Linked DNA regions of Skermanella rosea. The protein of the gene in region 2 interacts with the protein of the main gene of each other region in a pairwise test. Links are inferred from orthologs where the notes say so. Each region holds a gene or a part of one and is shown on either strand. Other genes may lie near its edges. The genes, in order: JL101_RS03770 and recJ.

Evidence for each region.
Region 1: the proteins of recJ (region 2) and JL101_RS03770 interact in binary tests that used the Escherichia coli proteins (3 or more experiments, as listed by UniProt). The link is inferred for Skermanella rosea from one-to-one orthologs.

Annotation. Positions count from the first base shown.
Region 1 is NZ_CP086111.1:800,034-808,456, reverse strand. Bases 458-3,417 are described here. They hold JL101_RS03770 (DNA topoisomerase), read right to left. Parts: upstream 3,039-3,417; coding sequence 876-3,038; downstream 458-875. Other genes in these bases: JL101_RS03765 (hypothetical protein), read left to right, coding at 3,235-3,417; JL101_RS03775 (superoxide dismutase), read left to right, coding at 458-798. Outside these bases: more of JL101_RS03775, read left to right, coding at 118-457; more of JL101_RS03765, read left to right, coding at 3,418-4,380; phosphoserine phosphatase SerB, read right to left, coding at 4,397-5,308; tRNA (adenosine(37)-N6)-dimethylallyltransferase MiaA, read left to right, coding at 5,368-6,309; JL101_RS03750 (acetolactate synthase 3 large subunit), read left to right, coding at 6,473-8,248; ilvN (acetolactate synthase small subunit), read left to right, coding at 8,354-8,423.
Region 2 is NZ_CP086111.1:2,174,630-2,183,092, reverse strand. The notes cover bases 2,982-5,981. They hold recJ (single-stranded-DNA-specific exonuclease RecJ), read right to left. Parts: upstream 5,376-5,981; coding sequence 3,588-5,375; downstream 2,982-3,587. Other genes in these bases: glpX (class II fructose-bisphosphatase), read right to left, coding at 5,372-5,981. Also shown: JL101_RS09975 (transposase), read right to left, coding at 1-15; JL101_RS09970 (hypothetical protein), read left to right, coding at 200-370; JL101_RS09965 (hypothetical protein), read left to right, coding at 976-1,821; more of glpX, read right to left, coding at 5,982-6,340; JL101_RS09940 (homoserine dehydrogenase), read right to left, coding at 6,458-7,750; JL101_RS09935 (LL-diaminopimelate aminotransferase), read right to left, coding at 7,747-8,463. UniProt on the Escherichia coli protein: Single-stranded-DNA-specific exonuclease.

The DNA.
Region 1 (8,423 bases), 1.4 Mb from region 2 along the record:
TTTAGGCAATGGGGCGGTGCCGGCATGAGGCACCCGCCGAAGACTGCATCAGGGAGGGCACGAGCGATGCTGATGATGGGGCGCCGCGGATTTCTTGCGGCTGCGGGGGCTGTCTCGATGGTCACGCTGGCGGGCGGAGCGGTGGGCCGGGCGTGGGCCCAGGCGCCGTCGGGGCCGTTCAAGCTGGAGCCGCTGGGTTATGCGCCGTCGGCGCTGGAGCCGCACATCGATGCCAAGACCATGGAGATCCACCATGGGCGCCATCACGCGGCCTATGTCAACAACCTGAACGCGGCGGTAAAGGACCATTCCAGGGTCGCGGAGATGCCGCTCCAGAACATCCTGGCGAAGCTCGGCGAGATGCCCGAGGCGGTGCGGACAGCAATCCGGAACAATGGCGGCGGGCACGCCAACCACACCATGTTCTGGCAGATCATGGGGCCGGGCGGCGGTGCCCCGGCGGGCGAGCTGAAGGCCGCGATCGACCGCGACCTGGGCGGCCTGGAGTCCATGAAGGAGCTGTTCAACGGCGCCGGGGCGCGGGTGTTCGGGTCCGGCTGGGTGTTCGTGACGGTGGACCGCCAGGGCAAGCTGGCGCTGGACAGCCGGCCGAACCAGGACACGCCTCTGATGGACGGCAAGCGCGTGCTGATGGGCAACGACGTGTGGGAGCACGCCTATTACCTGACTTATCAGAACCGCCGGGCCGACTACCTGAAGGCCTGGTGGAACACGGTGAACTGGGCCAAGGTCGGCGAGCGCTACGCCGCCGCCAAGGCGGGGTCGCTGACGGTCTGAGGCCGCCGCCGGCGTCGTTTCCGGGGAGGGGCGGCGTCACGCCGCCCATGGTGCGCGGGACGCGCACCCTCCGGGTGTCAGGGCGAGACCTTGGCGTGCGCGTCCAGGAACTTGCGGCAGGCGTCGAAGTCGGTGCTTACCTCCGGGGGCAGCGGGACGCCCTTGCGGGTCGCGAGGCTGTTGGCGAAGGCCAGCATCTTCTCGGTCGGCGGATTGCCGGACGGCTTGGGCGCGGCCTTGCGCGGCGTGGTGGCCCGGCGGCGCTTCGGTGCCGCAGAAGCCTCGCCGTCGGCAGGCGCCGCGGACTTTCGCTTGCGCGCGGTTCCGGGTGCGGCGGCGCGGCGCTTGGACGGGGTCTTGGCGACGGGAGGGGCCGGGGCGCCCAGGTCCAGGGCCGTGCCCCGGCGGGACCGGAGGGCGCCGATCAGGCGTTCGGCCTCGGTCGCGATGCCGTCGATGACGTGGCGGAACTCGGCCCGGCCGGTCACGATCTCGTCCAGCCGCATCTCCCAGACGGCGGTGGTGCCGGGATCGACCAGCACGGGCGCGGAGGTCCGGAGCAGCTCGAACAGGTGGAGGCCGGCCGGCGTCGGCACCACCAGCTTGCCGTCGGTCGCCAGCATGTTCTGCCGCTTGAGCCCCTTGATCACCTCGGCGCGGGTCGCCGGCGTGCCGATGCCCTTGGCTTCCTTCAGCCGGTCGCGCAGCGCCGGGTCCTCGACGAAGCGCCAGGCGTTCTGCATGGCGTCGATCAGGGTGCCCTCGTTGTAGCGGGGCGGTGGCTGGGTGCGCTTGGCCTCCACCTTGGCGTCGGACAGGGTGGCGGGGTCACCGTCGTTGACGGGGGGTAGGGTCTGCTCGTTCTCGGGCTCGGCGGGGGCGCCCGGCTCGGTGCCGCCGAAGACCTGCTTCCAGCCCAGCCGGATCGGCACGCGGCCGATGGTGCGGAACTCCACGGGCTTGCCCGGCGGCATTGAACCCGGCACGGGCACCGGCATGGTGATTGTGGTCTGGCGGTACTCGTAGTCCGGCATCACGATCGCGAGGTAGGAGCGGCAGATCAGCGCGAACAGGCGCTTCTCGTCGTCGCTCAACCGGGCCAGCCGGGGCTCCAGGTCGTTGAGGACGTTGACGTTGGGGACGATCGCGTGGTGCGACACGCCTTCCAGCGACTTGTCGTGGAAATGGCCGGACTTGCCCTTGCGGATCACCGGGCGGGAGATGTCCAGGTGGGCGAAGCCCCGTAATGCCGTGAGCGCGCCGACGACCGCCGGCACGTCGGCGATCTGGTTCTCCGACAGGTAGCGGGCCTCGGCCCGGGGATAGGTTATCAGCTTCTTACCGTCGCCGTCGTACAGCTCCTGGGCGACCGCCAGGGTCTTGTCGGCGTTCCAGCCCCAGCGCTGGCCGCAGGTCTTCTGGAGCGCGGGCAGGTCGAACAGGCGGGGGGGACCCTGCCGCTTCTCCTCCACCGTCACCGCCAGGGGTCCCCGGCAGCCTTCCGCCGCGGCGGCGATCGCCTCCGCCCGGGCGCGGTCCTTGATCCGGTCCTTGGGCGGCGGGGCGTGGCGCATCAGGAAGGTGCCGGCCCCCACCGTCGCGGTGGCCGTGACCTCGAAATAATCCTCCGGCTTGAAGTTCAGGATCTCCAGCTCGCGCAGGCAGACGATCGCCAGGGTCGGCGTCTTGACCCGGCCGATGCCGATGACGCCCTTGACGCCCGGCGCCAGCAGGGTCGTGGTCGCGGTGCGCGTCAGGGACAGGTTGAAGATCTGGTCGGCCTGCTGGCGCGCGACCGCCGCCTCGTAGACGGGGCGCAGCTCGGCGTTGGGCTTCAGCCGGTCGAAGGCGTCGCGGATCGTCTTGGGGTCCTGCGCGGTGAAGATGGCGCGCAGCACCGGCCCGCGGAACCCGACATGCTCCAGGATCTCCTGCCCGATCAGCTGGCCCTCGCGGTCGCAGTCGGTCGCCAGGATCACCCGGTCGCACGCCTTCAGCGCCGACGCGATGGCCTGGAACTTGGCCGGCTTGTTGCCGTTCGGGTCCGGCCGAGTCGGGTACAGCCCGTCGGGCTTGAGCAGGGCCGAGGACCAGCGCTTCCAGGCGGGATTGACCTCGTCCGGCTCGGCCAGCCGCAGCAGGTGCCCCTCCGCCGGCAGGATGCGGCCGAACCGGTCGCCCAGCGCGGCGCGCAGGTCTTTGGCCTGACTGGATTTTTCCGTGATGATGACGGTCGCCATGGGAAGCATGCCGGGCTGTGGGGACAGGTCTACATTAAGGGGTACGCGCAAACAAATCAAGAACATCGGCGGAGGGTTGCAGCCCTCCGCCAGAGCCGCACACGCCGCGGTAGTGCATGATTTGTCTTTTATAATTTATTTATGCTTTCCGCGAAATCTCATGTCCTTTCGGTTGTCAATTTCCTGGAGGCCATCCGTGACGGATACATCGGTCAACAATCTGGTCCGGCTGGCGGCCGCGAACGGTTCGCCCGAAGCGGAATGGGGCGAGGTCACCCTGACCCAGCGGATCGCCCTGGAATGCGACGCCATGGCCCGGCACGCGATGGGCAGCGGGACCGTGATACCGGATCCGCTGATGCAGTCCCTGGACCTGGTCGAGACGGCGGTGAATTCCGGAGGGGTGCCGCTCGCGACGCTCGGCGCGATCCATACCCAGCTGGCCAGGGTGGTGGCGCCGGCGTCGCCCCGGACGATCTACCTGCTCCAGATCGACCGGGCGCGCAACGGCTGGATCTCCTGCCTGGGGCCGCTGCCGTCGATCCGGAGGCTGGTGGTCGGCGCCACTCTGTTCACCCTGCTGTTCGTGCTGACCAGCCTGTCGGACGCCGTCAACCTTCCCAACCTGGCGTCCGACATCTATTCGATGAGCGGGATGGAAAGCTTCCTGGTGCTGGTTTTCCTGATGAGCGCGGCGGCGATGGGTGGGTGCTTCCACGCGCTGTTCATCGCCCACTCCTATATCGGGGCCGGCACCTACGACCCGCATTTCGAATCGTCCTACTGGATCCGGATCGGCCTGGGCGTGATCGCCGGGCTCGTCCTGTCGCAGATGATCCCGATCGGGCCGGAGATCGACCAGGCGACCGGGGCGGTCACCTCGACCTCGGCGGCTGCCACCTTCAGCAAGCCGCTGCTGGCCCTGCTCGGCGGCTTCTCGGCGACTCTGGTCTACACGATCCTGCAGCGGCTGGTGGACACGGTCGAATCCCTGTTCAAGCAGAAGACGGACCCGTCCGCGGCTCCCGCCCGCGGCTCCGCCCCGGCGGCTTCGGACTTCGCGCCGGTTCTTGCTCCGGCTCCCGCGCCTGCTCCGGCTCCCGCGCCTGCTCCCGCTCCCACCTCCGCTCCCGCGGCGGCGGATGCTCAGGCCCCGGCGGAGGGTGCCCCGGGCACCCTGGCGGGCAGCGCCGCGGCGGTAGCGGCGGTCGCCGCCGCGACGACGGCCGCGGCGGCCGCCATGGCCCCCGCCGCCGCGGAGCCAGAGGCCGCCCCGCCGGCGGACGCTCCGCAGCCGGCGGACGCTCCGGATGCTCCGGACGCGGAGCGGAAAACGGCGTGACGGGAAGCGCCGGACGTCAGGAGATCAGGCGGGGCGCCTGGATCTCCTCGGTCCGGTAGCCCTGGGCGTAAAGCAGCGCCGTCAGGTCGGAGCGCTCCACCCGCGCCCGCGCCTGGGCCGCCACCGCCGGCTTGGCGTGGAACGCGACGCCCAGCCCGGCGGCCTGGAGCATCGGCAGGTCGTTGGCGCCATCGCCCACCGCGATGGACTCCCGCAGCGGGATCCGCTGGGCGCCGGCGACCCGGATCAGGGCGGCCACCTTGGCGTCCTTGTCCAGGATCGGCTCGACCGCTCGGCCGCTCAGCCTTCCGTCCGCGATTTCGAAATCGTTGGCCTGGTCCTCGTCGAACCCGACCGTGGCGCGCACCCGCTCGGTGAAGAACTTGAAGCCGCCGGACACCAGGGTACAGTAAGCGCCGTTCGCCTTCATGGTCGCGACCAGCGCCAGCGCGCCCGGCATCAGGTCGACCCGGCCGTAGACCTGGTCCAGCGCCTCGACCGGCAGGTCCTTGAGGAGCGCCACCCGCTCGCGCAGCGCGTCCTTGAAGTCGATCTCGCCGTTCATCGCGCGCCAGGTGATCCCGGCGATCAGGTCCTTGAGCCCGACCAGCTCGGCCAGTTCGTCCAGCATCTCCTGCCGGATGATGGTGGACTCCATGTCGGCCACCAGCAGCCGCTTGCGGCGTCCCTCGGCCGGCTGGGTGATCAGGTCCACCGGACGCCCGGGCAAGGCGGTGTGGAGCGCCGCGTCGGCCTGGTCGCAGTTGAGCCCGTCGAACGGGATGTCGCAGGCGACGCCGGGGGCGAGCCAGTCCGGAGCGCCGGTTTCGGCCCCCAGGTCCTTCAGGGCGGCGCGCGCGGCGCCTACCGTGCTATCGTCCAGGTCGGCGGCGGCGGGATCGGCGATCAGGGTCAGAACATTGTTCATGGAAGTATCCGCGGGCGAGGGTCGGCCGCCTTTATGAAATGTCTCACCAAGCGTTGTCCATGCCAGATAAACCCGTAGTCGTCGTCGGCGGACCTACCGCCAGCGGCAAATCCGCGCTGGCACTCGATCTGGCCGAGGAATTCGGCGGTACCGTCATCAATGCCGACAGCATGCAGATCTACGCCGAGCTGCCGGTCCTGACCGCCCGGCCGACCGCGGAGGACGAGGCGCGGGCGCCGCACCGGCTCTACGGCGCGCTGCCGGCGTCGGAGCGCTGCTCGGCGGCGCGCTGGCAGGCGCTGGCCCTGGCGGAGATCGCCGAGGCCCACGCGGCCGGGCGGCTGCCGATCGTGGTCGGCGGCACCGGCCTCTATATCCGGGCGCTGATGGAGGGGCTGGCCGACATCCCGCCGATCCCCGAGGCGGTCCGGGCTTCCGTGCGGGAGCGCCGGGAAGCGCTGGGTGCCCCGGGGTTGCACGCGCTGCTGGCCGAACGCGACCCCGCCACGGCGGCCCGCCTGAAGCCGGGCGACGGCCAGCGCCTGGGCCGCGCGCTGGAGGTGCTGGAGGCGACCGGCCGGTCGATCACCGACTGGCAGTCCGCCCCGGCGGCCGGCCCGCCGCCCGGCCTGCGCTTCGTGCCGTTCGTGGTCGATCCGCCGCGCGGCGCGCTGTACGCCGCCTGCGACCGGCGCTTCGACATCATGATGGAGCGCGGCGCCCTGGACGAGGTCCGCGCGCTGCTGGAGCTGGACCTCTCCCCCGGCCTGCCGGCCCTGAAGGCGCTGGGCGTGCCGGAACTTTCGGCCTATCTGCGCGGCGAGGCCGCGCTGGAGGACGCGGTCGCCGCCGCCAAGACCTCGACCCGGCGCTACGCCAAACGGCAGGGCACCTGGTTCCGCCACCAGCTCGGCCCGGCGCATGGCAGCCATGTGATTAACGCGCAAGATTCGGAAAGCATGCAACAAACGGTTCGCAACATAATTCGCAAAATGGGTTGACCCTGGAAAATGTTTTGATTAGGTTGCGGCTTCCCGGCCCTCGGCACAGCCCCGGGCCGAAGTGCCAACTTGCTGAAATTCCTGAGAAACAACGGGATTTTCATAGACGGAGACGAGGCATCCGCGGTGCGCGCGGGTGCGCTACACACGAAGGTAGTCAAAGATGTCCGAGAACAAGCTGACCGGTGCGGAGATCGTCATCAAGTCCCTGAAGGACCAGGGCGTAGACGTCATTTTCGGCTATCCCGGCGGCGCGGTACTTCCGATCTATGACGCCCTGTTCAAGCAGAACGACCTGCGCCACATCCTGGTGCGTCACGAACAGGCGGCTGTCCATGCGGCGGAAGGTTATGCGCGCTCGACCGGCAAGGTCGGCGTCGTTCTCGTAACGTCCGGCCCCGGCGCCACCAACGCGGTCACCGGCCTGACCGACGCGCTGATGGACAGCATCCCGATCGTGTGCCTGAGCGGCCAGGTGCCGACGCACCTGATCGGCAACGACGCCTTCCAGGAAGCCGACACGACCGGCATCACCCGGCCCTGCACCAAGCACAATTACCTGGTGAAGGACGTCGCCAACCTGGCGCGGACCATGCACGAGGCGTTCTGGGTCGCGAAGAGCGGCCGCCCCGGCCCGGTCGTGATCGACATCCCCAAGGACGTGCAGTTCGCAGACGGCCCGTACGTGCCGCCGAACGAGGTCAGGCACAAGACCTACCGCCCGCAGGTCAAGCCGGAGATCGCCCGCGTCGAAGAGGCGGTCGAGCTGATCGCCAACGCCAAGCGGCCGATCTTCTATACCGGCGGCGGCGTGATCAATTCCGGCCCGCTGGCTTCCAAGCTGCTGACCCAGTTCGTCCGCATGACGGGCTATCCCTGCACCAACACCCTGATGGGCCTGGGTGCCTATCCGGCGTCGGACCCGCAGTTCCTGGGCATGCTGGGCATGCACGGCACCTACGAGGCCAACCTGGCGATGCACGGGTGCGACGTGATGATCAATATCGGCGCGCGGTTCGACGACCGCGTGACCGGCAAGCTGTCGGAGTTCTCGCCCGGCAGCAAGAAGATCCATGTGGACATCGATCCCAGCTCGATCAACAAGAACGTCCGGGTGGACGTGCCGATCGTCGGCGACTGCGCCCATGTCCTGGAAGACATGATCCGCATCTGGAAGGCCCGCCAGAAGCGTCCGGACAAGGAGGCGCTGAAGCAGTGGTGGGCCCAGATCGCCGAGTGGCGGGGCCGCGACTGCCTGCGCTACATCCACTCCGACCCGGTGATCAAGCCGCAATACGCGCTTGAGCGGCTGCGCGAGCTGACCCGGAACCGCGACACCTACATCACGACCGAGGTCGGCCAGCACCAGATGTGGGCCGCCCAGTTCATCCCCTTCGAGGAGCCGAACCGCTGGATGACGTCGGGCGGGCTGGGCACCATGGGCTACGGCTTGCCGGCCGCCATCGGCACCCAGATCGCGCATCCCGACGCGCTGGTGGTGGACGTGTCGGGCGAGGCGTCCTTCATGATGAACATGCAGGAGCTGGCGACCGCGGTCCAGTACCGCCTGCCGATCAAGGTGCTGATCCTGAACAACCAGTACATGGGCATGGTCCGCCAGTGGCAGGAACTGCTGCACGGCAGCCGCTATTCGGAGAGCTACAGCGAGGCCCTGCCCGACTTCGTCAAGCTGGCCGAGGCCTTCGGCGGCGTGGGATTGCGCGCCACCAAGGTGTCGGAGGTGGACGCGGTGCTTCAGGAAATGATCGACGTCCGCCGCCCGGTGATCGTCGACATGTGCGTGGACCAGAAGGAAAACTGCTTCCCGATGATCCCCGGCGGGAGGGCACACAACGAAATCCTGCTGGGCCCGGCGGACCAGCAGGGCAACGGGATGCAGCGGGACAGCACTCCCGAGGAAGGCATGGTCCTGGTATAAGGCGCCGCTTTCCGCGGTCGAAAGGCCGGTCCCGCGACGGCGCGGGGCCGGTCGTCATGCGCCCATACCAACCAACCCAATGCCATCCCTGCTGGAGCCCGTTCCGTGGAAATCAACATCGAAAAGCACACCATCTCCGTCCTGGTCGACAACGAGCCGGGCGTGCTCGCCCGCG
Region 2 (8,463 bases):
GCGACCCGATGACACTCACGCAGACTTGGTTGACCCGCTCCCAGGTCCCCTTCCGGCGCCAAGTGCGCAGATGATAGTAGACATCCTCCCACGGCGGCAGATCGTGAAGCATCATGCGCTAGGGGATACCGCCCCGCAGAACATAGAAGCACCCATCGACGACCCGCCGTAGACTGTAGTGCCGCTGGCCACGCCGTCCATGGCTGTGCTCAAGCAACAGCCGGATCAGTTCACATTGCTGATCCGTCAGATCCGTTGGGTGGGGTTTGTCCGCCATCGCGCGTCTTCCTGGATCCCGCTGCGCCCCCTTCCAGATCAACAAGCGATCAGCCTCACGCCTCACGCCATCACATCGCTCGAATTTGGCTAGCCTTCACCTCAACACCCTCTTGCACTCTGAATAAAGCAGCCCAGCCGGAATTTAGGTACCTATCGCTGATGTGTCGGTTACGCCAAACGACAAGGCCGGAAGTTACAATGAGCGACAGTGGTTCCAAGATCTGAATAGTTTCATGAGCCAACTATAAATTAGCCCAGAACCACCGAATGTGGCATAACACTTAATGGAATATTGATACCAATGCGAAGTTCATGTAAATGAATGTATCAGACGAGTATGATGCGGCTAAACAAGTTCTGGAGGAGCTCTTCCATGAAGTATGTTCTGTTGGTATCAGCACTAATCCAAATTATACCAGGAGCTTATCCCTCCTATGCTCAGAGTGGATGCAAAACTACTACATACCCTGATGGAACCCAAAGCACAGATTGCCCATCTCAGGCACCACCCGCTCCGCTTCCTTCCTTCCCAAATCAAGCTCCATTCGTGCCGGCGCAGACACCTCCCCCACCGCAAATGAATTTAGTTATGTGTGCAACTCCGTTCGGAACTTGTTATATTCCGTCAACTCCGGTTTCTCCTGGAGTTAGTTGCTATTGCAACTCTTTCAAAGGACCGATATATGGATTTACCCAGTGAAACGCAACCAACTTATTCGCGAAATTGATGCCGGGCAATCAAATTATGTCCTGAAAATTTTATTCTTACTAGTTACAACTCTACTCACAGCAGTACTTTTCGGATTTATAGCCGGCATCTTTTTCTCACATCACAGCTTGACCAACAACCAGACACAAACACCGATTGCCACGTCAGCAGAAAATGATCTTGACAAACTATCGATGAATTCGTGCATGAGCAATTACATGAAGCTAGCTGGTTATCAGACAATGTCGAAAGATATTATATACGAATTCTCTAATCTTTGTATTTCAGTGGTATTTAATGAAAGCGCGCTCAACGATTACAAAATCCGCAAAACGAAATTTGAAAGGCAGTATTATGCCGAAGGCGTTACTCTGTGGATGGTGGTTTCGATAACTATATCGGGTGTCATGCTGGCTGCACTCCAACTAATGGCCTCCTATCGATTAGCATTAAATGGGAAAGATTCATTTTCTCAAGATAGCAACATAGCACTCGAGCAAGGAAAAGTGTCCCTAAAATCTTCAATAACCGGCCTATTCATTCTAATTATATCGTTTGCGTTCTTTTTGGTCTATGTTCTATATATTTACACCATTAGCGATGCGGAACTCGAGAAACCTAAGCTTTCGCCTTCTCAGGTTGTAAGTGCTAGTGTTGGAGCAAACAACCATGTCAGCGAGCGATCAGGAATCCAGCTTCAGGGAGGCGGCTTTGGAGCGCCACCTAATGTGATGCCCAAACAAGAAGGTTCTCAGGCAAGCATTGTAGAAGAGAAAGCAGGCACCGCTTCAGTCAATAACGCCAATCCACCCTTCACAAATCAGCCCAAATGATTGCCCCGGCGCGCTTGCCAGCGCACCTGTTTCCGGAATTAATGAGGTGGCTCCATTTATTTGAACAGCATTTTCAGCGGACAAGTGAAGCGCCTGCGGGGTTCAGGCTGCCGCGACCTGCGGAAGCGGGGTGAAGTAGGCCTGATCGGGTGTTTGCCGGTCAAGGCTCGAATGAGGTCTGCGGGAGTTGTAAAAGCCGAAGTAACTGGCGAGCGATTTCCGCGCCTCGGCTACCGTATCGTAGGCCTTGAGGTATGTTTCCTCATATTTGGCGGAGCGCCAGAGCCGCTCCACAAACACGTTGTCGCGCAATGCCCCCTGCCGTCCATTCTGATGGCGATGGCGTTGTCGGTCAGCAGGCCGGTGAACGCGGCGCTGGTAAACTGGCTGCCCTGATCGTTGTTGAAGATCTCCGGCTTGCCATGGCGGGCCAAAGCTTCCTCGACCGCCTCAACGCAGAACCCGGCCTCCATCGTGATCGAGAACCCCCAGGACAGGACGCGCCTGCTGAACCAGTCGATCACGGCGGCGAGGCAGACGAAGCCACGCGCCATGCGAACGTAGGTCAGGTCCATGGCCCAGACCTGGTTGGCACGGGTGACCGGCAGATTGCGCAGGAGATACGGATAGATCCTGTGGCCCGGTGCTGGCTTCGAACTGTTGGGCTTACGGTAGAGGGCCTGGGTGCTTATCCGCTTCATCAGCGTCGCGACATGCCAGCGGCCGGTCCGAAAGCCCTCGGCGATCAGCAGGTCGCGCAGCATGCGGCTGCCTGCGAAGGGGAAATCAAGATGCAGTTCATCTATCCGGCGAATCAGGGCGAGATCGGCGGCCGAGGCCAGCCTCGACAGGTAGTAAACACTGCCCCGGCTGACGTTGAGCACCTTGGCCTGCCGCGTGATCGGCAGATCATGGGAGCGGTCGATCGTCGCTTTGCGCAAGGCCTGCCCGCTTTGCCGAGCGCGCCGGCCAAAAAATCGTTCTCCAGCGTCAGCTCTCCGATCTTGGCATGTAGCACCGTCAGATCGACCTCCGGACGCTGGCTTTCGCCGCAGCTGTCCGATCCGAACACCCCGGCCGCCCCGTCGAGCAACTGCGCCTTCCACTGGGTGATCTGGTTGGGATGAATGTCGAACTGCCGAGCCAACTCGGCCAGCGTATTCTCGCCCTTGACGGCAGCCAAAGCCACCTTCGCCTTGAAAGCCGGTGTGTGGTTCCGGCGGGGTCTTCTCGTCATGCTCTCTCCTGTGCGGCACACATACCGGCCGCCTTCAGGCAGAAACTCCACTTATCCCGCTGTCCAGATTTCCTGAGCCAGCTCTCACTCGATCAGCCGAGGCACTTTCTTCTCCATGATGAGAGAAGGGAAAGACCCTGTCGTGAAGAAGCTGGCCGGCAAGCTGCTCATCAGCCGCGAATCGGCCAAGACGTCGAGAAACAGCCCGGATTGAGAATTGGAGTCCAAACCAATGCAAGCCGATCCAAGGCCGTGCAAAGCACCATTCGCGGGCGGGTTACCGACAAAATACCCGACAAAGCTTGTTCAGAAGAGTGCGCGGCCAGCTAAGTCATCGAAAAGTGCTGGCGTCCCCTACGGGATTCGAACCCGTGTCGCCGCCGTGAAAGGGCGGTGTCCTAGGCCTCTAGACGAAGGGGACGAGGCGCTGAAGTGAGTGGATGGATAGCCGGGCGACGGGGGTAAATCAAGGCGGATTTTGCTGGGGCGGCGAAGTTTCTGTGGGAAATTTCTCCGCCCCGGCAAGGGTTCAGTTCCCTCCCCAGACCGGGGCGGCGTCCTCGATCATCAGCTGGACCTCGTTGCGTCCCTGCCAGTTGTCGGGGCGCAGATGACCGGCGACATGAAGCGGCGCGCCGCCGCTCTTCAGCAGGCCCTTGCCCAGGTCGCTGTCGAGCGCGCGGAACGCGATGGCCTTCAGGCGCTCGCCGCCTCCGCTGGTCAGGATGCAGCGGACATGGTTCTCGCCGACCACGCTGGCATGGGCGATCCGGGCGTCGGCCAGCGCGAAGCGGGGCTCAGAATTGCCGGTGCCGAACGGCCCCAGCTTGGCCAGCGTACCGACCAGGTCGGGCGTGGCGCCCCCCACCGACAGCACGCCGTCCAGCTCCAGGGTCGGGGCCAGCGGTCCGCCCTCCTGCTGGGCGGCGATGCGGTCGGACAGGAATTGCTTCAGCTCCGGCAGCCGCTCGGCAGCCGCGGTGAAGCCCGCCGCCATGCGGTGGCCGCCGCCGGCGATCAGCAGGCCGGCATGGCGCGCGGCGATCACCGCCGCCCCCAGGTCGACCCCGCGGACCGACCGGCCGGACGCCTTTCCGATGCCCTTGTCGAGCGCCACGACGCAGGCCGCGCGGTTGTAGCGCTCCTTCAGGCGGGCGGCGACGATGCCGATCACCCCCGGATGCCAGCCTTCGCCGACCGCGAAGACCAGCCCGCCCAGGTCCTCCAGCGCCGCCTCGACCTGGACCATGGCCTCCTCGACCACCGCCGCCTCGATGGCGCGGCGCTCGGTATTGTGCTGGTCGAGGATGCGCGCCAGGTCGGCGGCCTCGGCCGGATCGTCGGTCGAGAGCAGCCGGGCACCCAGGTCGGACGCGCCGACCCGCCCGCCGGCGTTCACCCGCGGCCCCAGGATATAGCCGGCATGCCAGGCGTCCGGCTTCTCCGCCAGCTTGCACAGGTCGGACAAGGCGGTGATGCCCGGGTTGGACCGCCGCGCCATCACCCTGAGCCCTTGGCTCACCAGGGCGCGGTTGAGGCCGACCAGCGGGACCACGTCGCATACCGTGCCCAGGGCAACGATGTCGAGCCAGCCCAGCAAGTCCGGCTGCGGCCGGCCCGCCGACCACCAGCCGGCATCCCGCAGCACGCGGTTGAGCGCCACGACCAGCAGGAAGGTGACGCCGACCGCCGCAAGGGTCTTGTGCGGCGAGGCGTCATCCACCCGGTTGGGGTTCACCACCGCGACCGCCTGCGGCAGGCGCGGCTCCGCGGCGTGGTGGTCGACCACGACCACGTCGAGCCCCGCGGCGGCGGCGGCGGCCAGCGGATCGAAGGCGGTAACGCCGCAATCGACCGTGACCACCAGGCTGATGCCCTTTTCCTTCAGGCGGATCAGCGCCGGCGCGTTGGGGCCGTAGCCTTCGGCGATCCGGTCCGGAATATAGACGGAGAGGTCCGCCCCCGCCGCGCGGAAGAAACGGCGCAGCAGTGCCGAGGAGGTGGCGCCGTCCACATCATAGTCGCCGAACACCGCCACCCGTTCGCCGGACCGGATCGCGCGCGCGATGCGGTCGGCCGCGGCGTCCATGTCCTTCAGGTGGCTGGGGTCGGGCAGCAACGCCTTGAGCGTCGGCGACAGGAAATTGTCCGCCGTGGGCAGATCGACGCCGCGCGCCGAGAGGACGCGGCCCACCAGTTCCGGCAGGCCGTGGCTCTGGGCGAGCGCCAGGGCGGTCCGCTCGTCGGACGGCCGGGCGATCCAGCGCCGGCCGCCGAGCGAGCGGGTAACGTTCAGGAAGGCGTGTTGCGAACTCACTTATCCGCGGGACCGAAGCCGGTCTTGCGGCGGAAGTTGTGGTGCGCCTCGACGATGCGGACGGTGCCGCTCTTCGAGCGCATGACGATCGAGTGGGTCACGGCCCCGCCGGCGAAACGGCGAACGCCCCGCAGCATGGTGCCGGTGGTGACGCCGGTGGCGGCGAACATCACGTTGCCGCTGGCCAGGTCGTTCAGCTCGTACTTGCGGGTCAGGTCGGTGACGCCCCAGCGCGCCGCCCGGGCCTTCTCGTCGTCGTTGCGGAACAGCAGCCGGCCCTGGAACTGGCCGCCGATGCAGCGCAGGGCCGCCGCCGCCAGGACGCCTTCCGGCGCGCCGCCGCTGCCCATGTACATGTCCACGCCGCTTTCCGGCTGGGAGGTCGCGATCACGCCGGACACGTCGCCGTCGGAGATCAGCATGATTCGGGCGCCGGCCTCGCGGACCTTGGCGATCAGCTCGGAGTGGCGCGGCCGGTCCAGGATGCAGACCAGCAGCTCGGAGACTTCGGCGCCCTTGGCCTTGGCCAGGTTCTTCAGGTTATTGGCGACCGTCTCGTCCAGGTCCACGACATTTTCGGGCAGGTTGCCGCCGACCGCGATCTTGTCCATGTAGACGTCGGGCGCGTTCAGGAAGCCGCCCTCCTCCGCCATCGCGACCACGGCGAGCGCGTTCGGGCCGCCCGTCGCGGTGATGGTGGTGCCCTCCAGCGGGTCGAGGGCGATATCGACCTTCGGGCCGCCGGTGCCGACCTTCTCGCCGATATAGAGCATCGGCGCCTCGTCCCGCTCGCCCTCGCCGATCACGACGGTGCCGTCGATCGCCAGGCTGTTCAGCGCCTGGCGCATCGCATCCACAGCCGCCTGGTCGGCCAGCTTCTCGTCGCCGCGGCCGATCAGCAGCGATGCCGACAGGGCGGCCGCCTCGGTGACGCGTACGACCTCGAGGGCCAGGTTGCGGTCCATCTGACGCGCTGCTTGCTCTACCATCGTTTTCCCCCTGGGGTTCTTCCCCAATTTCCTCAGTCGATTGAATTTCCGCCGGAGCCCTGTTTTCGGGGCCTCCGACCCGTCGGACCTGGCTCAGAACTGCTCGATGCGAATCATCCGCGGCGCTTCCAGCACCGCTTCCAACCGCGACAGCGACTCCAGCGCCCGCTGCATGGACGCCTCGTCGGTATCGTGTGTAGTCAACACGACGGGAACCGCTTCTCCCGGCGCACGGCCGCGCTGCAGGAACGATTCCATGGAAACATTCTCGTCGCGCAACGCCGCCGCCACCTCTGCTATCACGCCGGGGCGGTCGACCACCATGAGGCGCAGGTAGTACGCTCCTCGGCGTTCCTCGGGCGGGGCGGCTCGGACGCTTTCAAGCCGATCGGACGGGACGCCGAACGCCGGGGAGATCCGGCCCCGCGCCACGTCCACGAGGTCGGCGACGACCGCCGACGCTGTCGGGCCGGCGCCAGCACCGCGGCCGACGAAGGTGACCTTCTCGACGAAATCCCCGTCCGCCACCACCGCGTTGAACACGCCGTCGACCGACGCGATCGGCGAATCGACCGGCACCATGGCCGGATGGACCCGCTGCTCGACGTTTCCGTTGTAGCGCCGGGCGATGCCCAGCAGCTTGATCCGGTATCCCAGTTCCCGGGCATAGTCGATGTCCAGCGCGGAGATGTGCCGGATGCCTTCGATATGGACGGATTCGAAATCGACCGCGCAGCCGAACGCGACGGAGGTCAGGATCGCCAGCTTGTGGGCGGCGTCCACGCCGTCGATGTCGAAGCTCGGGTCCGCCTCGGCATAGCCCAGCTTCTGCGCCTCGGCGAGCACGTCGCCGAACTCGCGCCCGGTCTCTCGCATCTCGGTCAGGATGTAGTTGCAGGTGCCGTTCAGGATGCCGTGGACTTCCTTGATCCCGTTGGCCGCCAGCCCCTCGCGGAGTCCCTTGATCACCGGGATGCCGCCGGCCACCGCCGCCTCGAAGGCGAGCGCCACCCCGTTCTCCTCGGCCAGCCGGGCCAGGCCGGTGCCGTGGAGCGCCAGCAGCGCCTTGTTGGCGGTGACCACGTGCTTGCCGCGGGACAGAGCGGTCTCGCACAGTTCGCGGGCGACTCCCTCGGACCCGCCGATCAGTTCGACCACGACGTCGACGTCGGGATCGGCGGCCAGCGCCGTCGCGTCCTCGTACCAGCGGGCGCCGCTGAGGTCCACGCCGCGGTCACGGCCGCGGGTCCGCGCGCTGACCGCGGTGACGATCATGCGCCGGCCGCTCCGCCCGGCCAGCAGGTCGGCATGGCCGTCCAGCAGCTTCAGGACGCCGCCGCCGACGGTCCCGAGGCCGGCGACCCCGATCTTCAGCGGGGCGATCACGACGCGGCCCGCTGCTTGGCGCCGGCGGGAACCGGGGGGCGGCGCGCGGTACCCTGCGGCGCGATCCCGGCTTCCTGGAAGAACAGGCGGATGTTGCGGCAGGCCTGCCGGATGCGGTGCTGGTTCTCGACCAGCGCCAGGCGGACATGGCCGTCGCCGTACTCGCCGAAGCCGATGCCGGGCGCCACGGCGACCTTGGCCTCCTGGAGCAGCAGCTTGCTGAACTCCAGGCTGCCCAGGTGGGCGAACTGGGCCGGGATCGGCGCCCAGGCGAACATGCTGGCCGGCGGGCTGGGCACCTGCCACCCCGCCGCCGCCAGCCCCTCGATCAGGACGTCGCGGCGCGCCTTGTAGATCGCCCGAGCCTCGGCGACGCAGTCCTGCGGACCGTTGAGCGCCGCGGCGGCGGCGACCTGGATCGGGGTGAAGGCGCCGTAGTCCAGGTAGGACTTGATGCGCGCCAGGGCGGTGATCAGCTTCTTGTTGCCGGTCGCGAAGCCGATTCGCCAGCCCGGCATGGAATAGGTCTTGCTCATCGACGTGAACTCGACCGCGATCTCCCGCGCTTCCGGGATCTCCAGGATCGACGGCGGCGGCACGTCGTCGAAATAGATCTCGGAATAGGCCAGATCGGACAGGATATAGATGCCGTGCTTCAGGCAGAACTCGACGATCGGCCGGTAGAAGTCGAGATCGACGACCTCGGCCGTCGG